DNA from 3 places in the Comamonas sp. lk genome. Region 2 is predicted to be linked to each of the others. Evidence: predicted binding sites of a transcription regulator. Region 2 holds the regulator's gene; each other region holds the start of a gene.

Region 1 (3,278 bases), on a different contig from region 2:
ATGCGGCGGGCCAGTTGCGCGACTACGGCCAAGGCTTCTGGTCGCAACAATGGCGTGCAATCTTACGGTTGATGGGTCGCGCTTAAGGCCGGGCTTGGGTATGCTTGCTGGCATGAACTTGCTACTGGACTCCTTCTGGCGTGCCCTGGCGTATTGCGTACACAAGCGGGTGATTGCCTGGTCACTGTTTCCTCTGCTGCTCATGACGCTGATGGTCTGGGGCCTGGGGTATTTCTTCTGGGCCGATGCCGTGCAGAAGGTACAGGCTTTGCTTGACGGCGTAGGCTGGTTGCACAGGCTGTGGGTCTGGATGCAGGAGCACGGTGTGGGCTACGCCTCGGAAGTGGTGGCCTCCATGCTGGTGGTGCTGGGCACCGGCCCCATCATCGTGGTCGTCTCCTTGCTGCTGGTGGCCATGTTCATGACGCCGGCTCTTACCGAGCTGGTGGCACAAAAGCGCTTTCCGGTCCTGGAGAAAAAGCAGGGCGGCTCCACCCTGGCCAGCCTCAGCTGGTCTGCAGGCTCCACCGGCATTGCACTGATTGCCCTGGTGGTCACCTTGCCGCTGTGGGTCATGCCCCCGCTGATGCTGCTGGTGACGCCCATGATCTGGGGCTGGCTCACTTACCGCGTCATGGCTTTTGATGCACTGGCCGAGCATGCCAGCAAGCCTGAGCGTCGCAGCCTGTTTGTGCGCTATCGGGCTGCGTTGATCTTCATGGGCCTGGTCTGCGGCTATCTGGGTGCGGCACCGGGCGTGATCTGGATCTCCGGCCTGGTCTTTATTGCGGCCTTCTGGGTGCTGATTCCCATCGCCATCTGGATTTACGCCATGGTGTTCGCTTTCTCATCCCTGTGGTTTGCGCATTTCTGTCTGGCCGCCCTGGAGCAGATGCGCAAGGAGCCCAGCCGTGGTGCTCAGGAGCCCCAGGTGCCGTTTGCGCCAGGGACGCAGGCCTCCTCGGCACCCTAGTCAAATTGCGGTGCATTCTTTTGGGCATGAGATCGCCACACTCTCTTGAATGCACCTTCTTGGTGCAATTAAATTCACTGATTTGGTGCAAATTTTGAACATCGCACTAAGGTGAGACAATTTGCACCGAGTTGGTGATGGCAGTGGAATATGCTTATTCAAGGCAAGTGCAGGACTTACTTGCCAAATGCTGACTTTGCAGCATGACAAGAAGTTGGCACGGAAGCTGCTTTATTTCTTTTATCGTTAATTTGATCAGCCAAGTTGGCAGGAGTGATCTGATGGCAAAGACCGTTGCAGACGTGATGAAGATGGTGGAGGAGAACGAAGTCAAATTCGTCGACCTGCGCTTTACAGATACCCGCGGCAAGGAACAGCACGTGACCGTGCCTGTGTCGCACTTCGATGATGACAAGTTCACCTCGGGCCATGCTTTTGACGGTTCGTCCGTTGCTGGCTGGAAGGGTATCGAAGCTTCGGACATGCAGCTCATGCCCGACCCCAACACCGCCAACATCGATCCTTTCTTTGAAGAAACCACACTGATCTTGCAGTGTGATGTGATCGAACCCGGTGATGGCAAGGCCTATGACCGCGATCCCCGCTCCATCGCCAAGCGCGCTGAAGCCTATCTGAAGTCTTCCGGCCTGGGCGATACCGCCTACTTCGGACCGGAACCCGAATTCTTCATCTTCGACGGCGTGCGCTGGGGTACCGAACCTCACAACCCCTTCTTCGAAATTGAAGAATACGAAGCTCCCTGGAATACCGGCACCAAGTTCGAAGGCGGCAACCGCGGTCACCGTCCTCGCACCAAAGGTGGCTACTTCCCCGTGCCTCCCGTCGACAGCACGCAAGACATGCGCGCCGAGATGTCCCTGATTCTGGAATCCGTGGGCATTCCCGTCGAAGTGTTCCACCACGAAGTGGCAGGCGCTGGCCAAAACGAAATTGGCACCCGCTTCTCCACTCTGGTTGAGCGCGCCGACTGGACACAGCTGCAAAAGTACGTGATCTGGAACGTGGCCAACACCTACGGCAAGACGGCAACCTTCATGCCCAAGCCCTATGCTGGCGACAACGGTTCCGGCATGCACGTGCACCAGTCCGTGTGGAAGGATGGCAAGAACCTGTTCGCCGGTGACGGCTATGCCGGTCTGTCCGACTTCGCCCTGTACTACATTGGCGGCATCATCAAGCACGCCCGTGCCCTGAACGCCATCACCAACCCAGGTACCAACAGCTACAAGCGTCTGGTTCCCGGTTTTGAAGCGCCTGTGAAGCTGGCTTACTCGGCCAAGAACCGCTCCGCTTCCATCCGTATTCCTTACGTGAGCAACCCCAAGGGCCGCCGCGTGGAAGCTCGCTTCCCCGATCCATTGATGAACCCCTACCTGGGCTTCTCGGCTCTGCTGATGGCGGGTCTGGACGGCGTGGAAAACAAGATCCATCCCGGCGAAGCTGCGACCAAGGATCTGTACCATCTGCCTCCCGAGGAAGACAAGCTGGTGCCCACCGTCTGCCACAGCCTGGATCAGGCTCTGGAAGCACTGGACGCCGACCGCGCCTTCCTGACCAAGGGTGGTGTGTTCACAGACAGCATGCTGGATGCCTACATTGAACTGAAGATGGGTGAAGTGACCCGCTTCCGCCAGGCCGTGCACCCTGTCGAATACGATATGTACTTCTCGCTGTAATCGCAGCAGGCAGTTCAGAAAAGGCGACGCAAGTCGCCTTTTTCATTGCTGCGGCTCTGTATTCAGCAGGAACCAAACAGCGGTAAGCAAGTCAATCAATCGCATCAAGACGCAAGCTTGGAGCGATACTTGCAATATTGAAATGGCTGTGCTGTCCCAAGTGGATAGCCCGAGGGAGCTGAATGAAAAAACTGTTTGTGTCGTCGCTGTTGCTGGCTATATGCGCTGGGAGCTGGGCGCAGGATGTGATCTACCGCTGTGGGAACGAATATACGAACAACGTTTCCCAGGCCAAAGCCAAAGGCTGCAAGCCGGTGGATGGCAGCGGCGTCACAGTGATCCATGGCACGCGTGCAGCCCAGCCTGCGGCACCAAAAGTGCAGAGCGGCAACGCATCATCTGGCAGCTCTGCCCCTGCCCGCCCGGCTGAGAACAGCGCAGCGCAAAAAGCCCGGGATTCGGATGCCCGCGCCATCCTGCAGTCCGAACTGAGCAAGGCCCAGGCTCGTTTGGCTGAACTCAAGGCGGAATACAACGACGGCAATCCCGTGCGCACGGCGCTGGAGTTGCGCAACCCTCAGGGCTACCCAGAGCGCGTGGCCAAACTC
Region 2 (3,278 bases):
TACGCCAGGATGCCGAAGGCTTTCAGTACGGCGTGGTCAAGGCCGAGCCGGGCAAGCGTGCCTTCTTCCGCCAAAAACGCGACACCGAACCCGGTCAGCCCGATGAGTTCATTGAAGGCGAGGGCGAGGTCATCGAGTACGACGGCAAGGCCGATATCGTCAAATTCATTCGCCGTGGCGAGATGCGCCGCTACCGTGGCGGTCAGCTCAGCGACCAGGTCACGGGCTCGGTCATCGTCTACAACAACATCACCGACGTCTATACCGTCGACGGTCAAAAGACCAGCGGTGGCCTGCCCAGCTCCTCCGTGGGCCAGGGCGGTCGGGTGCGCGCCATCATGGCGCCCAAGGACGGCACGCCAGGCGCCCAGCCCAAGCCAGCCCAGCCCAAGGCCGAGCCCTTGCGCCAGAGCATGACGCTGGGCGGTGAGAAAGCCAGCGACAAGGCAGGTGACAAGAAATGAGCCGTGACAGCACCCTGCGCAGCGGCGAAGCGGACAGCCGCCTGGAGGCCAGGCATCTGGCCAAGTCCTATGGCAGCCGCAAGGTGGTCAAGGACGTGTCTTTGTCCGTGCAAAAAGGCGAGGTCGTCGGTCTGCTGGGCCCCAACGGCGCGGGCAAGACCACCTCGTTTTACATGATCGTGGGTCTGGTGCGCAGCGATGGCGGCGAGATCTTCATCGACGGCCATGCCGTGGGCAATATGCCGATTCACCAGCGCTCGCGCCTGGGACTGTCCTATCTGCCGCAGGAAGCCTCGATTTTCCGCAAGCTCAGCGTGGAAGAAAACGTCCGCGCCGTGCTGGAACTGCAAAAGGACGAGCAAGGCAAGCTGCTCTCCAAGGAAGAGATAGACAAGCGGCTGAACAATCTGCTCAAGGAATTGCGCGTGGAGCATCTGCGCCAGTCTCCGGCGCTGGCCCTGTCCGGGGGCGAACGCCGCCGGGTGGAAATCGCCCGCGCCCTGGCCACGCAGCCACGCTTCATTCTGCTCGATGAGCCGTTTGCCGGTATCGACCCCATCGCGGTGATCGAAATCCAGCGCATCATCGGCTTCTTGAAAGAGCGCGGCATTGGCGTGCTGATTACCGATCACAACGTGCGCGAAACCCTGGGTATCTGTGACCACGCCTTCATCATCAGCGACGGCCATGTACTGGCCGAAGGTACGCCAGAGCAGATCGTGGACAACGCCGATGTGCGCCGAGTCTACCTGGGTGAACACTTCCGCATGTGATGCGTGAGTTGACCACCGCGCTCCCCCGTTTCCTGTGGCTGCTGTCCCTGCATCGGGGGCATGCCGGGGTCGCTTGCACATCAAGGATGTTCAGTTGATGAAGCCGGGCCTGTCCTTACGCGTATCCCAGCATCTGTCGCTCACGCCGCAGCTGCAGCAGTCGATTCAGTTGCTGCAACTGTCCACGCTGGAGCTGGCGCAGGAAGTCGAACAGATGCTGGTGGACAACCCGTTTCTGGAGCGCGACGGCGACGACGTCGATGCGCCGATGGACGCTCCTTCTATGGAAGCGGCTGCCGCCGAATCCATGGGCACTTCAGATGGCTACTCATCTGAAACTGAATATTCATCAACACAAGCAGCTTCTGAAACCATAGCGGAAACGCCGACCACCGAAACCCCCGAGACGCTGGACTGGAGCGGCGACGGTGCCGACGGACAAGACGGGGAATGGGGGGGCGAATCCAGCAGCGAATGGGATGGCCCCTCCTCGTCCGGCAGCCGCAAAAGCGATGGCGACGAGGAAACCGACGCCATCGATCTGGCGCGCGAGCATGAAAGCCTGAGCGATTTTCTGCACCGCCAGGCGCTCAGCCTGCGCCTGAGTGCCGAGGACTGCGCGGCGCTGCGCTTTCTGATCGAATCGCTGAACGACGACGGTTATCTGGAAGAGCCTCTGGCCGATCTGGCCTACAGCCTGGCCGGTGACGACCTGGAAGAGCGCGAAGAGCTGGAGCAGCGCTTTGCCATGGCGCTAAAGTTGCTGCAAAGCCTGGAGCCCGTGGGCGTGGGTGCACGCGATCTGGCCGAATGCCTGCAACTGCAGCTGCGCGATCTGATTCGTCTGGCCGAAGATGAGGGCACGACAGCAAAGCACTGGGATGTGCTGCAACTGGCCCTGTCCATGTGCTGCCAGCCCATGGACTTGCTGGCGCGACGCGATATGCGCAAGCTCTCCAGCCTGTGCGGCGCGCGCGAGGAAGCTTTGCGCGAGGCCCTGGCCCTGATTGCGCGGCTGGAGCCGCGACCCGGCCGCCGCTTCGTGGATGTGGAGCGCCATATCGTGGTGCCCGATGTCATCGTGCGCCCGGTGCGTGTCGGCTCGGGCCGGATGGAGTTTTCCGTTCGCCTCAACACCGAAGTCATGCCGCGGCTCAAGGTGCATGACATTTATGCCGGCGTGCTGCGCCGCCACAAGAACAGCGAAGGCCATGCGGCACTGCAGCAGCGGCTGCAGGAAGCGCGCTGGTTTATCAAGAACATCCAGCAGCGCTTTGACACCATCTTGCGGGTGTCGGAAGCGATTGTGGAGCGGCAGAAAAACTTCTTTGTGCATGGCGAGCTGGCCATGCGCCCGCTGGTGCTGCGCGATATTGCCGATGCCCTGGGCCTGCATGAATCCACCATCAGCCGCGTAACCACGGCTAAGTACATGGCCACGCCCCAAGGCACGTTCGAGCTCAAGTACTTCTTCGGCTCGGGCCTGGGCACCGAGACCGGCGGCAGCGCCTCCAGCACGGCTGTGCGGGCGCTGATCAAGCAGTTTGTGGATGCGGAAGACACGAAAAAACCGCTGTCGGACGCCAAGCTGGCCGATATGCTCAAGGAGCAAGGCATTGAATGCGCCCGTCGCACCGTGGCCAAGTATCGCGAGCAGCTGAAGATCCCCACCACCACGTTGCGCAAGGCGCTGTAAGCCACGCCCAACAAAAAAGCCGCTGATGCCATGCTCAGCGGCTTTTTAATTTGGTGCGCAAAGCGCCTCAGGCGGCATCCATCAGTTCGGGATCAACCACCAGATGAATAGCGCCAGCACGGCAATCATCAGCCCAAATTTGAGGACCTTGTAGAAGGTCGGGTTCCAGCTGCGGAAGGCGCGGCGGTACTTGCCGGCGTAGAAGGAAATCTTGAAAAGCTTGCTGATCATGCCGCGGGGATCACCCTCGTTGTTGGGCGAGCTGGCGGCGGCCACCACATTCTTGCCCAGCCAGTGATTGAGCCACTGGGCAAAACCGTTGGTCATGGGGCGCTCCACATCACA
Region 3 (3,278 bases), on a different contig from region 2:
GCTGCTTCGTGGCGCATGAAGTAGCTCACGTCCAGCGTTTCCCAGAGTTTTTTGTGCGACTCGAAAGGCTGGGCCGACAGCGCCAGCTGCACCAGGGCCTCGCGCTTGCGGGCTTCGATTTCAGCAGCCGCATCGGGTGCGCGGCCGCCCAGCACGCGCAGCGTCAGGCGGTAGGTGTCTTCCAGCAGCTTGCCCTTCCAGGCGCTCCAGACCTTGGGGCTGGTGCCGCGGATATCGGCCACGGTCAGCAGATACAGGGCCGTGAGATGGCGTTCATTGCCCACGCGCTGGGCAAAGGCCTTGATGACCTCGGGATCGGACAAGTCCTGTTTTTGCGCCACCTGGCTCATGGTCAGATGCTCGCGCACCAGAAATTCGATCAGCTCGGCATCGGGCTTGGCAATGCCATGGGCGCGGCAAAAACGCTTGACTTCGACGGCACCGATGACGGAATGGTCGCCGCCACGGCCCTTGCCGATATCGTGAAACAGGGCGGCTACATACAAAATCCAGGGCTTGTCCCAGCCGCCGGCCAGCTGGGAGCAAAACGGATACTCGTGCGCATGTTCGGCCATGAAAAAGCGCCTCACATTGCGCAGCACCATGAGAATGTGCTGATCCACCGTGTAGACGTGAAACAGGTCGTGCTGCATCTGGCCCACGATGCGGCGAAACGGCCAGAGATAGCGGCCCAGCACCGAAGTCTGGTTCATCAACCGCATGGCATGGGTGATGCCGCGCGGCTGCTGCAGGATCTTCATGAAGGTGGCGCGGTTGACCGGATCGCGCCTGAAGGCCGCATCCATCAGATCGCGCGTGCCATACAGCGCCCGCAGCGTGCGCGAGGACAGTCCGGTGAAGCCCTCGTTGTGCTCATACATGAGAAAAGTCTCAAGAATGGCATGTGGCTCGCGTTCATACAGATCGTCGCTGGCGACTTCGATGGTGCCGGCCTTCTCGTAAAAGCGCTCGTTCAGGGCAATCGGCTCATAGGAGCTGGGGTTGAGCCGCTCCTCTATGCTCATGCGCACGATCTGGCACAGCTGGGTCACGGCCTTGGCCGCCCAGTAGTAATGGCGCATCAGCGTCTCGCTGGCGCGCATGGCCAGCTTTTTGCCTTCGGGCGTGGTGGAGCTATAGCCAAAAGCCTCGGCCACGGTGGTCTGCAAGTCAAACACCAGCCGGTCCTCATGACGGCCCGCTACGGCGTGCAGGCGGGCGCGGATCAGGCTGAGCAGGGCTTCGTTGGCGTCAAGCTGCTGCTCCTCGAACGGAGTGATCAGGCCTTTTTCCGCCAGTTCGCGCCAGCTGTTGCCAAAGCCCGCGCCCTTGGCCAGCCACAGCATGGTGTGCAGATCGCGCAGACCGCCGGGCGATTCCTTGCAGTTGGGCTCCAGCGCGTAGGGCGTGAAATCATGCTTGGCATGGCGCTGGCGCATCTCCAGCAGCTTGCTCTCCACAAAAGCCTGAGGGTCCAGCTGGGCCCGGTACCGGCTCTGGTAGTCCTCAAACAGCGCTGCATTGCCGCAGATACGGCGCGATTCCAGCATGGCGGTCTGCAGCGTCAAATCCTCGGCGGCGTCCTGCAAGCACTCTTCTATGCTGCGCACGCTGGAGCCGATCTCCAGTCCCGCATCCCAGCAACTGCTGATGAATTGCTCCATGCGCTGCGTCAGCGCTTCGTTTGCGCTCTGCTGCAGCTCGGTGGGCAACAGCACCAGCACATCGATATCCGAATAGGGAAACAGCTGGGCGCGGCCAAAACCACCTACCGCCACCAGCGCGGCCTGCGCCGGAATATCGGCCCGCTGCCAAAGCTTGCGCAGCAGGCCGTCGGCCAATTCACTGAAATGGTGCAAGACCCCGCGCACGCTGCGCCGACCCAGCGCGGAGTTCTTGAGCAGTGCAATCTGCCTGGCCTTGTCTTCACGATAGCGCTCGCGCAGCTGCTCCAGCGAAGGCTCGTCAGGGGAGGGAGTCGGGTGGGAAGCAGGGGAGGTCATGCGCAGCAGGGGATTCGGTTCAACAAGGCATAGGCAGGCAGCTCCTATTGTGCAGGCCAGCGATGCAGTGCTCGCCCATTAGAAACCGTGCCGGTGAATTCACCAAAGACATGCAAAAAACATGCCGCACTCCCTTGGGGGGAGGTGCGGCATGTGGTGTTCAGTGCAGGTCGGGCTTCAGGTGCGGATGGCGGTGATGAAGTCCGGCGGCGTGGGCGAGCCGTCCGACCAGGTCAGCACGTCATAACCGGTCTTGGTGACGGCCAGCATCAGCTCCCATTGGGCGGTCAGGCTGCGGTCCTTGGTGACCACGGTCCAGCCGTCGGGCATGGCCTTGATGTCGCGCTTGCCCAGATTGAGCATGGGCTCGATGGTGAAGACCATGCCTTCTTCCAGTCGCACGCCTTCGCCGGGGCGGCCGTAATGCAGCACCTGGGGCTCGTCGTGGAACACCTGGCCGATGCCGTGGCCGCAGTACTCGCGCACCACGGACAGGTTGTGGCCTTCGGCAAACGTCTGGATGGCATGGCCCACATCGCCCAGGGTGGCACCGGCCTTGACCTGCTGCACGCCCTTCCACATGGCTTCAAACGTGAGCTGGCACAGGCGTTTGGCAGCAATCGTGCCCTCGCCGATGATGAACATGCGGCTGTTGTCGCCAAACCAGCCGTCGTCGGTGATGATGGTCACGTCCACATTGACGATATCGCCCTTCTTCAAAGGCTTGTCATTGGGAATGCCGTGGCAGACCACATGGTTGACCGAGGTGCAGACATAGGCCGGGAAGGGCGTCATGCCCGGCGGCTGGTAACCCAGGCAGGCGGTCTTGGTGCCTTGCTGGGCCATGCGTTCGGCGCACAAATCGTCGATCTGCTGCGTGGTGATGCCGGCTTTGATGTGGGGGGTGATGTAGTCCAGCACATCCGAAGCAAAACGGCCTGCCACGCGCATGCGCTCGATGTCTTCGGGAGTCTTCAGTGTGATGCTCATGGCCGGAATTATCCCATTGCGGGCGTGAACATGCAGGGCTTGTGGACGTGAGACCCAGGGTTAGTGCTAGGCAAGTTAAAATCCGAGGTTCACCGATTCAGCGCCTTGGTCTGGCCCTCTCACGCAGAGGCCGGCCGTGGCGCTCTTCACCAGCCTTCACATAAACAGGCCGCCAAGTGACCTTGCATCTGACACAGTTTGAGGGTGGAAACGCCCTGAGCTCGTTCCGCGCCCAACAGCTTTTGACCGACCTGGTCGCCATCCACCCCAAGATCACAGGCGTTT

What was found. Region 2 encodes sigma-54, which starts transcription at its own class of promoters, with help from an activator protein. Its sites were predicted from a motif close to TGGCANGNAANCTGCTTT; they were not measured.
Region 1: glnA (type I glutamate--ammonia ligase) is a predicted target of sigma-54. The motif match lies at 1,189-1,206, and genes of this name have one in related genera.
Region 3: EAO39_RS15730 ([protein-PII] uridylyltransferase) is a predicted target of sigma-54. The motif match lies at 2,113-2,130, and genes of this name have one in related genera.

Annotation. Positions count from the first base shown of each region.
Region 1 covers NZ_UOOB01000001.1:3,600,905-3,604,182, reverse strand. Annotated here, with positions in the region: gene EAO39_RS16440 (sterol desaturase family protein) at 1-86, shown strand, start outside; gene EAO39_RS16435 (EI24 domain-containing protein) at 101-973, shown strand; gene glnA (type I glutamate--ammonia ligase) at 1,255-2,670, shown strand; gene EAO39_RS16425 (hypothetical protein) at 2,853-3,278, shown strand, end outside.
Region 2 covers NZ_UOOB01000002.1:758,008-761,285, reverse strand. Annotated here, with positions in the region: gene lptA (lipopolysaccharide transport periplasmic protein LptA) at 1-464, shown strand, start outside; gene lptB (LPS export ABC transporter ATP-binding protein) at 461-1,237, shown strand; gene EAO39_RS22305 (RNA polymerase factor sigma-54) at 1,335-2,933, shown strand; gene EAO39_RS22300 (aspartyl/asparaginyl beta-hydroxylase domain-containing protein) at 3,015-3,278, opposite strand, start outside.
Region 3 covers NZ_UOOB01000001.1:3,457,558-3,460,835, reverse strand. Annotated here, with positions in the region: gene EAO39_RS15730 ([protein-PII] uridylyltransferase) at 1-2,003, opposite strand, end outside; gene map (type I methionyl aminopeptidase) at 2,181-2,993, opposite strand; gene purL (phosphoribosylformylglycinamidine synthase) at 3,170-3,278, shown strand, end outside.